One region of the Nesterenkonia lacusekhoensis genome, then DNA from elsewhere that is predicted to be linked to it. Evidence: predicted binding sites of a transcription regulator. Region 1 holds the regulator's gene; the other holds the start of a gene.
The links. The regulator LexA, encoded in region 1, represses DNA repair genes until DNA is damaged. The targets are predictions, from matches to a motif close to TCGAACANNTGTTCGA.
Positions count from the first base shown of each region.

Region 2: a site for LexA is predicted at 1,755-1,770, ahead of JOF45_RS05990 (DUF6504 family protein). Genes of this name have one in related genera too.

Region 1 is NZ_JAGINX010000001.1:1,603,024-1,610,706, forward strand. It holds gene JOF45_RS07575 (SseB family protein) at 1-801, opposite strand, end outside; gene priA (bifunctional 1-(5-phosphoribosyl)-5-((5-phosphoribosylamino)methylideneamino)imidazole-4-carboxamide isomerase/phosphoribosylanthranilate isomerase PriA) at 798-1,562, opposite strand; gene hisH (imidazole glycerol phosphate synthase subunit HisH) at 1,582-2,220, opposite strand; gene hisB (imidazoleglycerol-phosphate dehydratase HisB) at 2,220-2,852, opposite strand; gene JOF45_RS07595 (histidinol-phosphate transaminase) at 2,864-4,033, opposite strand; gene JOF45_RS07600 (LysM peptidoglycan-binding domain-containing protein) at 4,077-4,403, opposite strand; gene lexA (transcriptional repressor LexA) at 4,626-5,342, shown strand; gene JOF45_RS07610 (ATP-dependent DNA helicase) at 5,349-7,379, opposite strand; gene hflX (GTPase HflX) at 7,376-7,683, opposite strand, start outside.
Region 2 is NZ_JAGINX010000001.1:1,252,328-1,260,010, forward strand. It holds gene JOF45_RS05985 (AMP-binding protein) at 1-1,683, shown strand, start outside; gene JOF45_RS05990 (DUF6504 family protein) at 1,789-2,088, shown strand; gene JOF45_RS05995 (DNA polymerase III subunit alpha) at 2,095-5,451, shown strand; gene scpC (succinyl-CoA:acetate CoA-transferase ScpC) at 5,510-7,015, shown strand; gene JOF45_RS06005 (ATP-grasp domain-containing protein) at 7,018-7,683, shown strand, end outside.

The DNA of each region.
Region 1 (7,683 bases):
CTGAAGGTCTCCCAGCGCCGCCTGAACACTGGCCACCGCCAGACGGACGTCCACGTCGTCCAGGCCCGGTTCCGGCACGACGCCGACCAGCAGCTCCGGGCCCACACCGCCGCCGGCGACCGGTTCTCCGGAGGCGGTCGCCGAGGCGATGCCCTGAGCAGGACGGACCTCCAACCGGAGCACACCCGGGCATTCCGGCAGAATGCCCTCCAGCTCCTGGGCGACGTCGAGGTCCGCATAGGACGGTGTCCAAGGCTTGCCCTGCGCCAGGGCGGTGAGAGCAGGAGTCCGCAGCACGAAGGGGAACTCGGATCGCGGATCCAGCACCACCAGCTCGGCGTCCTCGGCCAAGGCGGCGAGCATGACCCGCTCCGTCTCGGCGGCCACCGGCCGGGCCTCGGGGTGCCAGCCGGTCAGCGCCTCCACCGAGGAGAAGACCGGCATGGTCTGCCGGCCATCGTTGGAACGGATGCTGATCAGCGAGATCTCGGCCTGCTTATCACCGTGCTCGGCGTCGCCCTCACCAGTGGCCAGCACCGGAACGAAGAGCCGGACTCCGGCCAGAGCAGCCACAATATCGGCTTCAGCGGCCTCACCGGCGATGAGTGCCTCCCGTGCCCGGACCAGTGCGGGCGCGGCCAGGCCGTCGTCGCCGTCGAAGGTGTGCAGGGGGTTTCCCCCACCTGAGAGGTCGCGTCCCTGCCAGGTGATCCCCGCCGAATCGGCGGCACGACCTTCACCGTCGCGGTTCTGGCGCTGCAGCAGCGCTGCGATGTGCCCGGGAAGTTCCTTGCCGCTCATGCGGACTGCGCAGCGGCCTTCAGCGCCTCGGGCAGGGTGAACTTCCCAGCGTAGAGCGCCTTGCCCATGATGGCTCCCTCCACACCGGAGGAGACCATCGCGGCCAGAGCCTGGACGTCCTCGATGGAGGAGATGCCGCCGGAGGCGACGACGGGCTTATTGGTCTTGGCGCTGACCTGGGCCAGCAGCTCGGTGTTCGGGCCGCGCAGCGTGCCGTCCTTGGTCACGTCGGTGACCACATACCGGGGGCAGCCGGCATCCTCGAGGCGCTCGAGGACCTCCCAGAGATTGCCGCCCTCCTGCGTCCAGCCGCGGGCGGCCAGCGTCTCGCCGCGGACGTCCAAGCCCACTGCGATGGCATCGCCGTGGCGTTCGATGGCTCGGGCGGTCCACTCCGGGTCCTCCAGTGCCGCGGTGCCGAGGTTGACGCGGGCTGCGCCGAACTCCAGGGCGCGGTCCAGTGACTCGTCATCGCGGATGCCGCCGGAGAGCTCGATCCTGATGTCGATCTCGTCGACTACGCGGCGCAGGACCTCACGGTTGTTCCCGCGGCCGAAGGCGGCGTCGAGGTCCACCAGATGGATCCATTCGGCGCCCTGCTGCTGCCAGGTCAGGGCGGCTTCGAGGGGGTCGCCGTAGCTGGTCTCCGAACCGGCCTCACCCTGGACCAGGCGCACAGCCTGACCGTCGGCCACGTCGACGGCAGGCAGCAGCTCCAGAGCCGGAACCTCGGTGGGAACAGTGGTGTCAGTGTCAGTCATGAGTCTCTCTCTTGTTCCTCTACAGGCTGGTGATCCAGTTGCGCAGCAGCTGCATGCCGGCGTCGCCGGACTTCTCCGGATGGAACTGCGCCGCCGAGAGCGGACCGTTCTCCACGGCTGCGATGAAGTCGGCGCCGTGATGGGACCAGGTCACCTTCGGCTGGGACATCTCGGGGATGGTCACGTCGAAGTTCCAGCTCTGCACGGCGTAGGAGTGGACGAAGTAGAAGCGCTCCTCCTCGATGCCGTCGAAGAGCACGCTGCCCTCAGGCGGGCGGACGGTGTTCCACCCCATGTGCGGGACCACCGCGTCCTCCGGCAGAGCGGTGACCTCACCGGGCCACTCCCCCATCCCCTCGGCCGGGATTCCATGTTCGATGCTGCGTTCGAACAGGATCTGGTGCCCGACGCAGATCCCAAGGACCGGCCGTCCGCCGGCGATGCGGCGTCCGATCCAGCGCGGGGCATCGATGGCCTTCAACGAATCCATGACGGCGGCGAAGGCGCCTACGCCCGGCACCACGAGGCCCTGGGCGTTGAGGACCGCGTCTGTGTCCCGCGTCAGAGTCACCGAGGCTCCGGCGCGCTCCAGGGCGCGCACGGCCGAGTGGACGTTGCCCGAGCCGTAGTCGAGGACGACGACCTCGGGTGCGGCCATCAGAGGGCTCCCTTCGTGGAGGGGATGTCGTCGGTCCTGGGGTCGCTCTCCACAGCTGCGCGCAGTGCTCGGGCGAAGGCTTTGAACTGCGCCTCCACGATGTGGTGGGGATCCCGGCCGCCGAGCACTCGCATATGCAGACAGATCCCCGAGTGGTACGTGATGGCCTCGAAGGCGTGGCGGGTCATGGAGCCGGTGAAATGCCCCCCGATGAGGTGGTACTGCTGGCCCTCCGGCTCCCCGCTGTGGACCAGGTACGGCCGGCCCGAGACGTCGACGACCGCGTGGGCCAGCGCCTCGTCCAGCGGAACTGTGGCCTCGCCGAAACGGCGGATGCCCCGTTTCTCACCCAGGGCCGTGCGCAGCACCTCACCGAGCACGATGGCCGTGTCCTCCACCGTGTGATGGACATCGATATGAGTATCGCCGGTGGCCTCGACATCGAGGTCGATCAGCGAGTGCTTGGCCAGAGCGGTCAGCATGTGGTCGTAGAACGGCACGCTGGTGCTGATGTCGGCCCGTCCGGTGCCGTCCAGGTCCATCCGGACCTTCACGCTGGACTCACTGGTGACGCGCTCCATCTCAGCCACACGGCCACCGATCAGCTGCGCCTGGTTCTGTTCTGCTCCCATAGTCAGTCAGTCTATCCGTGCGCGGCGGCACGAGGGGATCCACCCGACACGTACCGACGCAGGGAGTCCAGGAAGGACGTGGTCTCCTCCGCAGTCCCTGCGGTGACCCGCAGATGCTGTGGGATGCCCACATCCCGGATGAGGACGCCGTCGTCGAGGAGGTGCTTCCAGGCGGCCTTCTCGTCCTGGAGTCCGCCGAAGAACACGAAGTTTGCGTCAGAAGGTTTCGGGTCCAGCCCCATCGCCCCAAGTTCGGCGACGATGCGATCGCGTTGGACTCTGATGCGTTCCACGTTGGCCATGAGCGCAGCGCTGTGATCCAACGCCGCCTCGGCCGTGGCCTGGGTGATGGCGGAGAGGTGATACGGCAGGCGCACCAGGCGCAGGGCGTCCGTGACCTCAGGGGCGGCCGCAAGATACCCGAGCCGGCCGCCGGCCAGGGCGAAGGCTTTGCTCATGGTGCGCGAGACGATCAGACGCTCACGGCCGGCCAGCAGCTCCAAGGCCGACGGTGTGCCCTGCTGGCGGAACTCACCGTAGGCCTCATCGACCACGACCATGGTGTCCGAGTCGCGGGCCGCCTCGTAGGCAGCTTCGACCACATCCAGCCCCAAGGCCGTGCCGGTGGGGTTGTTGGGAGAGCACAGGATGACCACGTGAGGGCGGTGAGCTCGGATCTGTCGCGCCACGCTCTCCGCGGACTGAGTGAAGTCGTCCTCGCGCTCACCGGCGATGTAGTCGCTGTAGGTGCCCCGGGCGTAGAGGGGGTACATGGAGTAGGTGGGCGGGAAGGCGAGCACGGAGCGCCCCGGGCCGGCGAATGCCTGGAAGATGTGCTGCATGATCTCGTTGGAACCGTTGGCGGCCCACATGTTCTCCGCAGCGAGCGGAGAGGACAGGGAGCTCTCCCGACTGAGGTAGTCGGCGAGCTTCTCCCGCAGGGCGGTGAACTCGCGGTCCGGATAGCGGTTCAGCCCGACGGCCGCCCTGCGGACCTGCTCAGTGATCGCCTCGACCACTTCGGCGGGAACGTCATAGGTGGTCTCATTGACGTTAAGCATCGCCGGCACGGTCAGCTGAGGAGCGCCATAGGGCTCCTGCCCGCGCAGCTCCTCACGCAGCGGCAGAGCCGCCAGCTTCTGGGAGCGCTGTTCCTGAGAGTCTTCCTGCGGAGTTGTCACCGGACCATCCTATCCGCGAAGCCATCGGCCTTCAGTGCCTGGGTCAGTCCTCCACCGGCACGTACAGGGTCTGGCCGGGCTGCAGCTCTGAGCTCTCCAGCCCGTTGAGCTCGGCGATCTGCCCGATGAGTTCACGGATGTCCTGGTCAGAATCCACCTGGGACGCCACGTCCCAGAGGGTGTCCCCGGCGCCCACCTGGACCTCCTCAGCGGAGACCCCCGGGGCTTCGGAGGAGGATGCCTGGGCCTGGTTGACCAGCGCGCCGGCCAGGAAGAACATCCCGACGACGAGGGCAGTCAGCAGGGCGAAGGCGGGCATGCCGAAGAGCAGCAGACGCCCGCGCCGGGTGAGCCGCATCGTGGTGTGCATGAGAAACCTCTCTTTCGAACCTGTGTTCTATTTGTAGCACATATCTTCGAGTATGTTCCAGGCTCGGCCGCGAAAATCATGGAACACGTCTACGATTTCGAGTAATCTGGCCATATCTTCGAACACGGAGCAGTCCATCAGCAGGCACTGACATGAAGGCGTGACAGGAAGGTCTGTGCGCAGCCGTCGGACGGTGCACGCAACGGCAAGAGAGGCAGAGCAATGGCCCGGAAGACAGCAGAGGGAGACGCCGTCCCCCGCCTGACCGAGCGGCAGCGCCGCATCGTGGACATCATCCAGGAGTCCCTGGCAGAGCGCAGCTACCCGCCGTCGATGCGGGAGATCGGTGATGCCTGCGGCCTGGCCTCGCTCTCTTCGGTGACCCATCAGCTGGCCCGGCTGCAGGAGATGGGCTATCTCAAGCGCGTGCCGGGCAAGCCTCGCGCCATGGAGGTCATCCGCGACTCCTCCGGGCAGCCGCTCCTGCAGGAGTCCGCCCAGGAGACCGCCGAGCCCTCAGGGCCCGTGACCGATCTGAACGCCTATCGGGCAGAGACCGACTCCCGCACCGCCGATGTCCCTCTGGTGGGACGCATCGCCGCCGGTGGACCGATCCTCGCCGACCAGCAGGTCGAAGACGTCATGCCGCTTCCGCGTCAGCTCACCGGTGAGGGCGAGCTGTTCATGCTGCAGGTCCGCGGCGATTCGATGATCGAGGCGGGGATCTTCGAAGATGACTGGGTCGTGGTGCGCCGGCAGCAGGATGCGGAGAACGGAGACATCGTCGCGGCCCTGCTGGACGACGAATCCACCGTGAAGACGCTCAAGCGGCGGGACGGGCATCTGTGGCTGCTGCCACAGAACCGTATGTATGAACCCATCCTCGGCGACGAGGCCAGCATCATGGGCAAAGTCGTGACTGTGCTCCGCAGCCTCTGAGCCGGCTCAGCCCTGGGCGAGACGGGACAGCGCCCCACGGGCCACGTCACCGTCGGTGGTCGCCCAGAAGTTCGGCATGGACTTCTTCAGGAAACCTCCATAGCGGGCAGTGGCGAGCCGTGAGTCCAGGATCGCCAGGACTCCCCGGTCCTCGGCGGTCCTGATCAGGCGCCCAGCTCCCTGAGCCAGACGCGTGGCGGCATGCGTGGCGGCCACCTGCATGAAGCCATTGCCGCCGCTGCGGGCCACCTCCTGGCTGCGCGCACTGTTCAACGGGTCATCCGGCCGGGGGAAGGGAATCCGATCGATGGCCACGAGCCGGCAGGAACGTCCGGGGACGTCCACTCCCTGCCACAGGCTCATGGTGCCGAAGAGGCAGGTCTCCTCCTCCTCGGCGAACTGCTTGACCAGGGCGGACATCGTGGAGTCGCCCTGGCAGAGGATGGGCACATCGAGGCGCTCCCGCAGGTCCTCCGCGGCCTCCTCGGCCGCGCGCCTCGAGGAGAACAGGGCCAGGGTGGCACCGCCTGAGGCCTCGATCAGTCCAGCGAGCTCATCGCGCTGCTGTTCCGCAGTCTTCAGCGAGGGCGCCGGCAGGTGTTTGGCCACGTAGAGCATCCCCTGCTTGGGATAGTCGAAGGGACTGCCGACATCCACAGCATCCCAGTCCGGAGCCTTCTCCCCCATCAGCCCCAAAGAGCCGGCCACAGGATCGAAGCTGTCACCGATCGTCAGCGTGGCTGAGGTCAGCACCACTGTGCGATCGCCGAAGAGGCCTTCGCGCAGCCGCGCAGCCACCGAAGTGGGCGCCACGTAGATCAGTGGGGGTTCCTCCGGAGATGCCTCCTGGTAGCCCTTCCCTGGGCTGAAGCTGCCCGGACGGCTGAGCCAGATGACATCAGGGGTCTGGTGCGATTCGAGCATCCGGTCAGCAGTGTCCTGGACTGCCTGCAGCCTCGCCCGTGCGGTCTTTCGGCCGGCATCGGCCTCCGAATCGCCCGAGGGCTTGGAGTCGGACAGCGCGGTGCGGGCGGCGTTGCGGGCCAGCTCCACCGCCTCGGTCTGCTGGGGGTTCATCCCACGCGGGAGCAGCCCAGACTCAACCAGGTGGAAGGCGGCCTCCACAGCTGTGGCCGCACTCTGCAGCGCGTCCACGTTGATGGCCGTGTGTTTGCGCGCCGAAGAGGCGGCGGCCAAGATCATCTGAGCCGACAGATGTGCGGTCACTGCGGAGGTGACGCGCTCGGAGAGCTCATGGGCCTCGTCGACGATGACCGCGTCATGTTCGGGCAGCACCTCCAGACCCTCGAACGCATCGATGGCCAGCATGGCGTGGTTGGTGACCACCAGGTCTGCGTCCTGAGCCTTCTCCCGGGCCAGCTCGGAGAAGCACTCCGAGGCCATCGGGCACTTCCGAGCTCCGATGCAGTCCACTGCGTTGACCGAGACCTGCCGCCAGGCGCGGTCGGTGACGCCCTCGGGCAGATCGTCACGGTCACCGGTCTCCGTGGTCTGCGCCCACTCGCGCAGCATGACGATCTCCTTGCCCAAGCGCGAGCTGGGCTCGAAGGTGCTCACACCGCCGCCGGGCTCTGCCGCGACGTTGAACAGGGCCTGATCGTCGTCGTCCTCCTCGGGGAAGCCGCCGTCGAGCTTGTGCTTGCACACATAGTTGGCCCGACCTTTGACCAGCGCGACATCCACCGGTCGGTCCAGCTCCTCGTCCAGGTTCCCGAGGAGCCGCGGCAGGTCGCGCCCCATGATCTGAGCCTGCAGGGCCAGAGTCGCCGTGGAGATCAGCACCGGACGCTCGGCGTCCAGGGCATGGACCACGGCGGGCACCAGATAGGCCAGCGATTTGCCGGTTCCGGTGCCCGCCTGGACCATGAGGTGGCGCCGCTTCCGCAGCGCCATCGCCACGTTCTTGGCCATCTCGGACTGCCCTTCGCGCTTGACCCCGCCCATGGCGGAGACTGCGTGGTCGAGCAGCTGCAGCGATCGGGTGTAGCCCGTGGACCGGGTGGCCGTCTCGGTCACTCAGCCACCTGGAACTTCGCCAGGTCCGCGGTCATCTCCGGACGCACGCGCACGCTGAGCCGCGTCCCCTCCTCCGCGTAGGAGGTGGAGACGATCTCGACGTCCTCGGCATGCAGGCGGGCGACGATGTCGCCGTCGGCGTAGGGCACCAGAAGCTCCAGCGGGACGTTCGGGCGCGGGATGGACTCGCTGACGAGGTTCTTCAGCTCATCCACGCCGTCACCGGTGCGGGCCGAGACCAGCACCGTATGCGGCTCACGGCGTCGGATCCGTTCCACCACGTCCCACTCGGCGGCATCGGCCT
Region 2 (7,683 bases), 350 kb from region 1:
GAGTGGCCTCGCTTCGAGGAGTTCAACTTCGCTCTGGACTGGTTCGACCGCATCGCTGCCTCCCCGGAGCGCGCTGAGCAGGACGCGCTGATCATCGCCGAGGCCGACGGCTCCGTGCTGCGCCGCAGCTTCGCGGAGCTCTCCGAAGCCTCGGACCGGGTGGCCAACTGGCTGCGCGAACAGGGCATGCGCCGCGGGGACCGGATGATCCTGATGCTGGGCAACCAGATCGAGCTCTGGGAGCTCATGCTGGCCGGGATCAAACTGGGCGCGGTGCTCATCCCCACCGCCGTCCAGATGGGCCCGGCCGACCTGCAGGACCGGGCCACCCGCGGCCAGGCCACCTGGGCGGCCGCCGGCACCGAGGACCTGCAGAAGTTCTCCGAGGTTTCCGGTGAGCTCAACCTGATCCACGTCCCCGGCTTCTACACCCCGCAGATCCCGGACCCCGAGATCAGCGGGCACCTGGTGCTGCACTATCCGCAGGCCTACCAGGCGGCGTCGGGCTTCACTCCGGATGCGCCCACGGCCGCCGACGAGACGCTGCTGCTCTACTTCACCTCCGGCACCACCTCCCTGCCCAAGCTGGTGGAGCACACCCACACCTCCTACCCGGTGGGGCACCTGACCACGATGTACTGGATCGGCATCCAGCCCGGCGACGTCCATCTCAATGTGGCCGGGCCGGGATGGGGCAAGCACGCCTGGTCCAACTTCTTCGCGCCGTGGATCGCGGAGGCGACGATCTTCGTCTACAACTATCAGCGCTTCGACGCCTATGCCCTGATGGACCAGATGCAGACTCACGGGGTCACCAGCTTCTGCGCGCCGCCCACGGTCTGGCGGATGCTCATCCAGGCCGACCTCAGCCGGCTGAGCACCCCGCCGCGGGTGACCGTCTCCGCCGGAGAACCGCTCAACGCGGAGGTCATCGAACAGGTCCGCCGAGCCTGGGGCAGCACCATCCGTGACGGCTTCGGCCAGACGGAGTCCACCCTGCAGGTGGCCAACACTCCGGGACTGCCGGTCACCCCCGGCTCCATGGGCCGTCCGCTTCCCGGCTTCGACGTGGTGCTGCTGGACCCCCAGACCGGTGAGGAGGCCCCTGTCCGGGACGGACTCCAGGAGGGAGAGCTCTGCCTGCGGGCCGAACAGACCGGACCGAACCGGCCGGTGGGCCTGCTGAAGTCCTACTACGGCGACGAACAGCGCACTGCGGAGGTCTTCCGCGGCGGCGTGTACCACACCGGAGATGTGGTCCGACGCGACGCGGAGGGCGTGCTGACCTACGTGGGCCGCTCCGATGACGTCTTCAAAGCCAGCGACTACCGGATCTCGCCCTTCGAGCTGGAGTCGGTGCTGGTGGAGCACCCCGCAGTGGCCGAGGCTGCAGTGGTCCCCTCCCCCGATCCGCTGCGTCTGGCCGTTCCCAAGGCCTTCGTGGTGCTGGCCTCCGGCGTGGAATGGGACGAGAAGACCGCCGCCGCCATCCTGCAGCACTGCCGTGATGCTGTGCCGCCGTTCAAACGCATCCGGCGCATCGAACTGGCCGATCTGCCCAAGACCATCTCCGGAAAGATCCGCCGAGTGGAGCTGCGTGAGCTCGAGGCCTCACGCCCCGAGGCAGCGACGACTTCGGCTCCCTTGGAGTTCCGTGAAGCTGACCTGGAGCTGAGCCGCTGAGCCTCTGCCCTCCGGAGTGATCCGGGCCGCTGTCACTTGGCCGTGTCAGAGGCCGGTCGTACACTCGATATTCGAACACGTATTCGAATAGACGGAGGGTGACCGATGAGTGCAGATCCAGCGGCCCAGGAGGAGATGGCCACAGTCTGGGCCGATGAGGCCGGCGTACCGCTGCGCCTGGTCTGGTCCGGGAGGCGGTTCACCGTCACCGGCCAGCCGATCCAATGGTTCGACCGCCGGCCCTGGTGGACCACCGCCGGACGCGCCCCGGCAGGACAGGCCGCCGATGTGCTGGAACAGCCGATGTGGCAGGTCCGCGCCCAGGCCCACGACGGACAGATCCTGATCTTCGACCTGATCGCCTCCTCCGGCATGCAGTGGCCGATCACCGGAATCTACGACTGAGGCGCGATGGCCAGCTTCACCCATCTCCACGTCACCAGCGCCTTCTCCGCCCACCACGGCACCACCCGCCCGGAGGCTCTGGTCGACGCCGCCCACGCGGCTGACCAGCACAGCGCAGCCATCACCGATCGCGACGGCCTCTACGGAGCAGTCCGCCACATCCGCGCCTGCCTGGCCGCCGGGATCCGCCCCATCGTGGGCGCCGGGCTGCAGGTCCGCGAAGGCTCTGCGCAGTCCGAGATCACGGTGCTGGCCCATGGCAGCACCGGCGGAGCCGGATGGGCCGGACTGACCCGGCTGATCTCCTCAGCCCACGCGCCCAAGCGTGGGGCGCGCCGGAAGGCCCACGGCAGCGTGCACCGCCCGGCGTGGATCGAACGGAGCCGACCCGCGGTCTTCCTCCAGGCGGAGCAGGGCCCCACAGCCACTGTCATGCTCGGCCCGGAGTCCGACGTGGGGCAGGCTGTGCTGGCCGAGGATCCGCGCCGAGCCGCCACTCTGCTGGAGGACTGGCGGCAGCGGCTCCCCGGCGGCGTCGTGCTGGAGATCGTGGTCCACCACACCCGTCCCGGTACCCCGTTCAGCCTGCAGCACGCCGCGCAGATGCTTGCCCTGGCAGAGCACAGCGGCACCCCGGCGGTGCTCACCAACGCGGTGCGCTATCTGAAGCCCGACGACGCCGTCACCGCCGACGTCCTCGACTCGGCCGCACACCTGCTGCCGCTGGGCAGCTTTCCCGGCCAGCCCAATGCCCAAGCCTGGCTCAAACCCGCCGAGGAGATGCACCGGATCGCCTACCGCGTGGCCGAACAGGCCGATCTCCCCACAGCCGCCGCCGTCGCCATGCTGGAGCACACCGAGCAGCTGGCCGAACGCTGCCAGCTGGACCCGGAGACCGACCTGCAGTGGCGCCGCCCCAAAGTCCCGGAGCTGGAGGCGCTGGGCATCGACGGGGACCCGGCCGCGGCCCTGCGCCAGCAGTGCGAGGTGGGCCTGTCCCTGCGCTACCCGTGGGCCTCCGGAGACCAGCTCCGCGATATCCGGGACCGCCTCCACCAGGAGCTGCAGACCATCGACCACTTCGGCTACAACACCTATTTCCTCACAGTGGCCGATGTGGTGGAGATGATCCGCGGCAGAGACGTACGGGTCCAGGCCCGGGGCTCCGGCGCCGGCAGCCTGGTCAACCACCTGCTGGGCATCTCGACTGTGGACCCGCTGGAGCACGACCTGCTCTTCGAACGGTTCCTGGGCCGAGCGCGCACCACACTGCCGGACATCGATGTGGACATCGAGTCCGCCCGTCGGCATGAGATCTACCAGGCGATCTTCGAGCGCTACGGACACCACCGAGTGACCCTGCTGTCCATGCAGAACCGTTACCGGGCCCGTGGAGCGGCCCGCGACGCCGGTCTGGCCCTGGGACTGAGCGAGGAGCGCATCGACCAGATCGCTGAGAGCCTCTGGCGCTTCGACGCCGCCGACTTCCGGAAAGTCCTGCGTTCCAAGCCGGAGCTCCGGGAAGTCGCGGAGCTGGTGGACACCGAGCCCCAGGTGGACCTGCTGGTGGACCTCACCGAGCGTCTGGACCGGCTCCCCCGACATATCTCCATGCACTCCTGCGGCGTCATCCTGGGCGATTCCGAACTGCTCTCGCTGACCCCCACCCAGCCCTCAGGGATGGGCCTGCCGATGTCCCAGTTCGACAAGGACGACATCGACGACCTCGGCCTGCTCAAGCTCGATGTGCTCGGAGTGCGCATGCAGTCGGCCATGGCCTACGCGGTCCGAGAGGTCGCCCGGGTCAACGGGCCCCACGCCGCTCAGGAGGGAGGCCTGCCCGAGGACACCCCCTACGTCTCCCCGGAGGGTCGGATCGACCTGGATGCGGTGCCCACTGATGACGAGGCCACCTATGCGGCCATCCGCACCACGCACACGTTGGGGATGTTCCAGATCGAGTCCCCCGGGCAGCGCGAGCTGATCGGCAAGCTCCAACCCACCGAATACAGCGACCTGATCGCTGACATCTCCCTCTTCCGGCCCGGCCCGATGAAGGCGAATATGGTGGGCCCCTTCACCGAGCGCAAGCACGGCTTCCAACGGGTGGACTATCTGCATCCGCGCTTCGCCCCCTTCCTCCAGGACTCCTACGGCGTCGTGGTCTATCACGAACATGTGCTGCGGATCCTCTCCGACTGCATGGATGTGGACCTGGCCTACGCCGACGAGCTCCGACGCCGGCTGCAGCGCGACCCGGAGGAGGTGGAGGCAGAGTTCCGCCGGAATACTGCGGCGGCCGGGCGCTTCACCGCAGAGGAGACGGAGACCATCTGGGAGGCGATGAAGGGGTTCGGAAGCTTCGGCTTCTGCAAGGCCCACGGTGCGGCCTTCGCCCTGCCCACCTATCAGAGCGCCTGGCTGAAGACGCACTACCCGGTGGAGTTCCTCTGTGCCCTGTTCGAACATGACCCGGGGATGTACCCGCGCCGGCTGCTGATGGCCGAGGCACGACGGATCGGCATTCCGCTGCTGCCGGTGGACGCCAACTCCTCCGGCCGGGAGTACCGCGTAGAGCGGGTCTCCGCCGAGGAGAAAGGGATCCGCCTGGCCCTGCGCGATGTTCGGGGCATCACCGAGGCTGAGCTGGACCGCATCGTCGCCGGACAGCCCTATTCCTCCATCTCCGAGCTGCGTCATCGGGCGGAGCCCTCCCGTCCGCTGCTGATGCGCCTGGCCTCCATCGGCGCACTGGACTCGCTGGCCGCCGGCCAGGAGCAGCGAGCCAGCCGCGGCGGGCTGATCGCCTATGTCCGTCAGCTGACCGCCCGACCGCGACGGCCTCAGGCCACGGATGACCAGCAGCAGAGCCTCTTCGATGAGCAGCTGCTGATCAGTTCGGAAGCACCGGACCCTTCCCCGGAGGAACAGCTCGAGGCCGAGCTGGAGGTCCTCTCCTCCGAGGTGGACGGCCATATCCTCGACCCCTACCGTCCGATGCTCGAAGAGCTCGGCGTCGTCGCCGCCGAGGATCTTCTGAGCCTGCGCAACAGCTCCGAAGTTCTGGTGGCAGGGGCCCGAGTGGCCACCCAGACGCCGCCGATGCGCTCCGGGGACCGCACGGTGTTCATCAGCCTGGACGACGGCACCGGCTGTGTGGACACCACCTTCTTCGACGATGCCCAGCAGCAGGTCGGTCCGCTGCTCTTCGGCACTCGGCTGATGATCATCCGCGGACGGACCCGACGGACCGGAGCGCGCGGCATGACCATCCAGGCCGACGAGGCATGGGACCTCCGACAGATGTGGAACGAATGGCGCAGGACCAGACACCCGGCTTCATCTGAACCTCAGCGAGGCTGAGATCACATACCCTGATACCCGGTCGGAATCCACACACTCGAGGAAGCGTCCCCACTCCATGTCTCGCATCACCTGCCCCGTCCTGAGCAGCAAGATCACCTCAGCCTCCGAGGCGGCCTCACACATCCATGACGGTGACCGCGTCGGCATGAGCGGCTTCACCGGAGCCGGCTATCCCAAGGCCGTCCCCGGCGCCCTCGCCGAACGGGCCCAGGACTCCCACCAACGGGGCGAGGAGTTCGGCATCGAGCTCTGGACCGGCGCTTCCACCGCACCGGAGCTGGACGGCGTGCTCGCTGAGGCCGGCGCCCTGCGCAAGCGTCTTCCCTTCCAGTCGGACCCGACGCTGCGCAGGTCGATCAACTCCGGCTCCACCGAATACATCGACACCCACCTGAGCCACTCGGCCCAGCAGGCATGGTTCGGCTTCTACGGCAACCTCGATGTGGCAGTGGTCGAAGTCGCCGCCGTGCTGCCCAACGGACTGCTGGTCCCCGGCAGCTCGGTGGGCAACGCCAAGACGTGGCTGGACCTCGCCGATAAGGTGATCATCGAGGTCAACGACTGGCATCCGCGTGCCTATGAGGGCTTCCACGACGTCTACTACGGCACCCGCCTTCCTCCCGAGCGTCGCCCTCTGCAGCTGCTGGATCCCCTCCAGCGCATCGGAGACCCCTACCTCCGCGTGGATCCGGAGAAGGTCGTGGCCATCGTGGAGACCGAGGCTCCCGACCGCAACCTGCCGTTCAAAGATGCCGATGAGAGCTCCAAGGCCATGGCCGATCACGTGGTGGACTTCCTGCGCCACGAGATCGACCACGACCGCCTGCCGGAGAACCTGCTGCCGTTGCAGTCCGGCGTAGGCAATGTGGCCAATGCTGTGATGTCCAACCTGGCCCACAGCGAGTTCGAGAACCTCACCGCCTACACCGAGGTCATCCAGGACGGCATGCTGGACCTGATCGACACCGGGAAGCTGACCGCAGTCTCGGCGACCAGCTTCTCACTCTCAGCCGAGCGGGCCGCCGACTTCAACGAGAACATCGAGAGCTATAAGGGCCGCATCCTGCTGCGCACCCAAGAGATCTCGAACCATCCGGAGGCCATCCGCCGCCTGGGTCTGATCGCCATCAACGGCATGGTCGAAGCCGATATCTACGGCAACGTGAACTCCACCCACGTGATGGGCAGCTCGATCATCAACGGCATCGGCGGCTCCGGCGACTTCGCTCGCAACGCCTACCTGAACTTCTTCGTCTCCCCCTCGGTGGCCAAGGACGGCGCGATCTCCTCCATCGTGCCCTTCGCCAGCCACATCGACCACACCGAGCACGACACCCAGATCCTCGTCACCGAACAGGGCCTGGCCGACCTGCGCGGGCTCTCCCCCACAGCTCGGGCGAAGAAGATCATCCACAGCTGCGCCCACCCCGACTACCGGGACCGCCTGCAGGACTACTTCGACCGTGCCGCGGCGGCCAACCCGAACGGACGGCACACTCCGCACCTGCTGCGCGAGGCGCTGTCCTGGCACGAGAACTTCCAGGACAACGGGCAGATGTGAGCATGTCGGAAGAGCCCACTCCCCGCGTCGGCGTCGTCGTCACCGACACTTACCGCCCCAGCGACGACGACCATGACACCGGGCCGCTGATCGAGGCCCTCTCGGCTCGGAACATCCTCGCCGAGCCGGTGGTCTGGCACCGTTGGCCCGCAGAGGATGACTCCCGGCAGTTCGATCTGCTGGTGCTGCGCAGCCCGTGGGACTACGCCGAGCGCGAGCCGGAGTTCCGGTCGTGGCTGCGCACCGCAGCCTCACGCACTCAGGTCCTGAACACTCCCGAGCTGGTCGAGTGGAACCTGGACAAGGTCTACCTGCAGCAGCTGCAGCAGCGCGGCGTCGCCCTGGTGCCCACCGAGTGGGTCCACACCTCGGAGGAGCTCAGCCAGGCCCTGGCTCAGCACGGTGAGGAGTGGGTGGTGATCAAGCCCAGCGTCTCGGCCGGGGCTCTGGACACCGAGCTGCTGCAGGCCGATTCCGAGCGCGCCCTGACACTGGGCCGGAAGATCCTGGAGCAGGGCCGCACTGTGATGGTCCAGCCGGAGGTCCCCGAGCTCTCCGAGGGCCGGGAGAAGGCGCTGTACTTCATCGGCGGAGAGCACACCCACACCATCGCCAAAGGGGCGCTGCTGGAGCGCGGCGGCGGCTTCCTCGGCGGCCACTATCAGGAG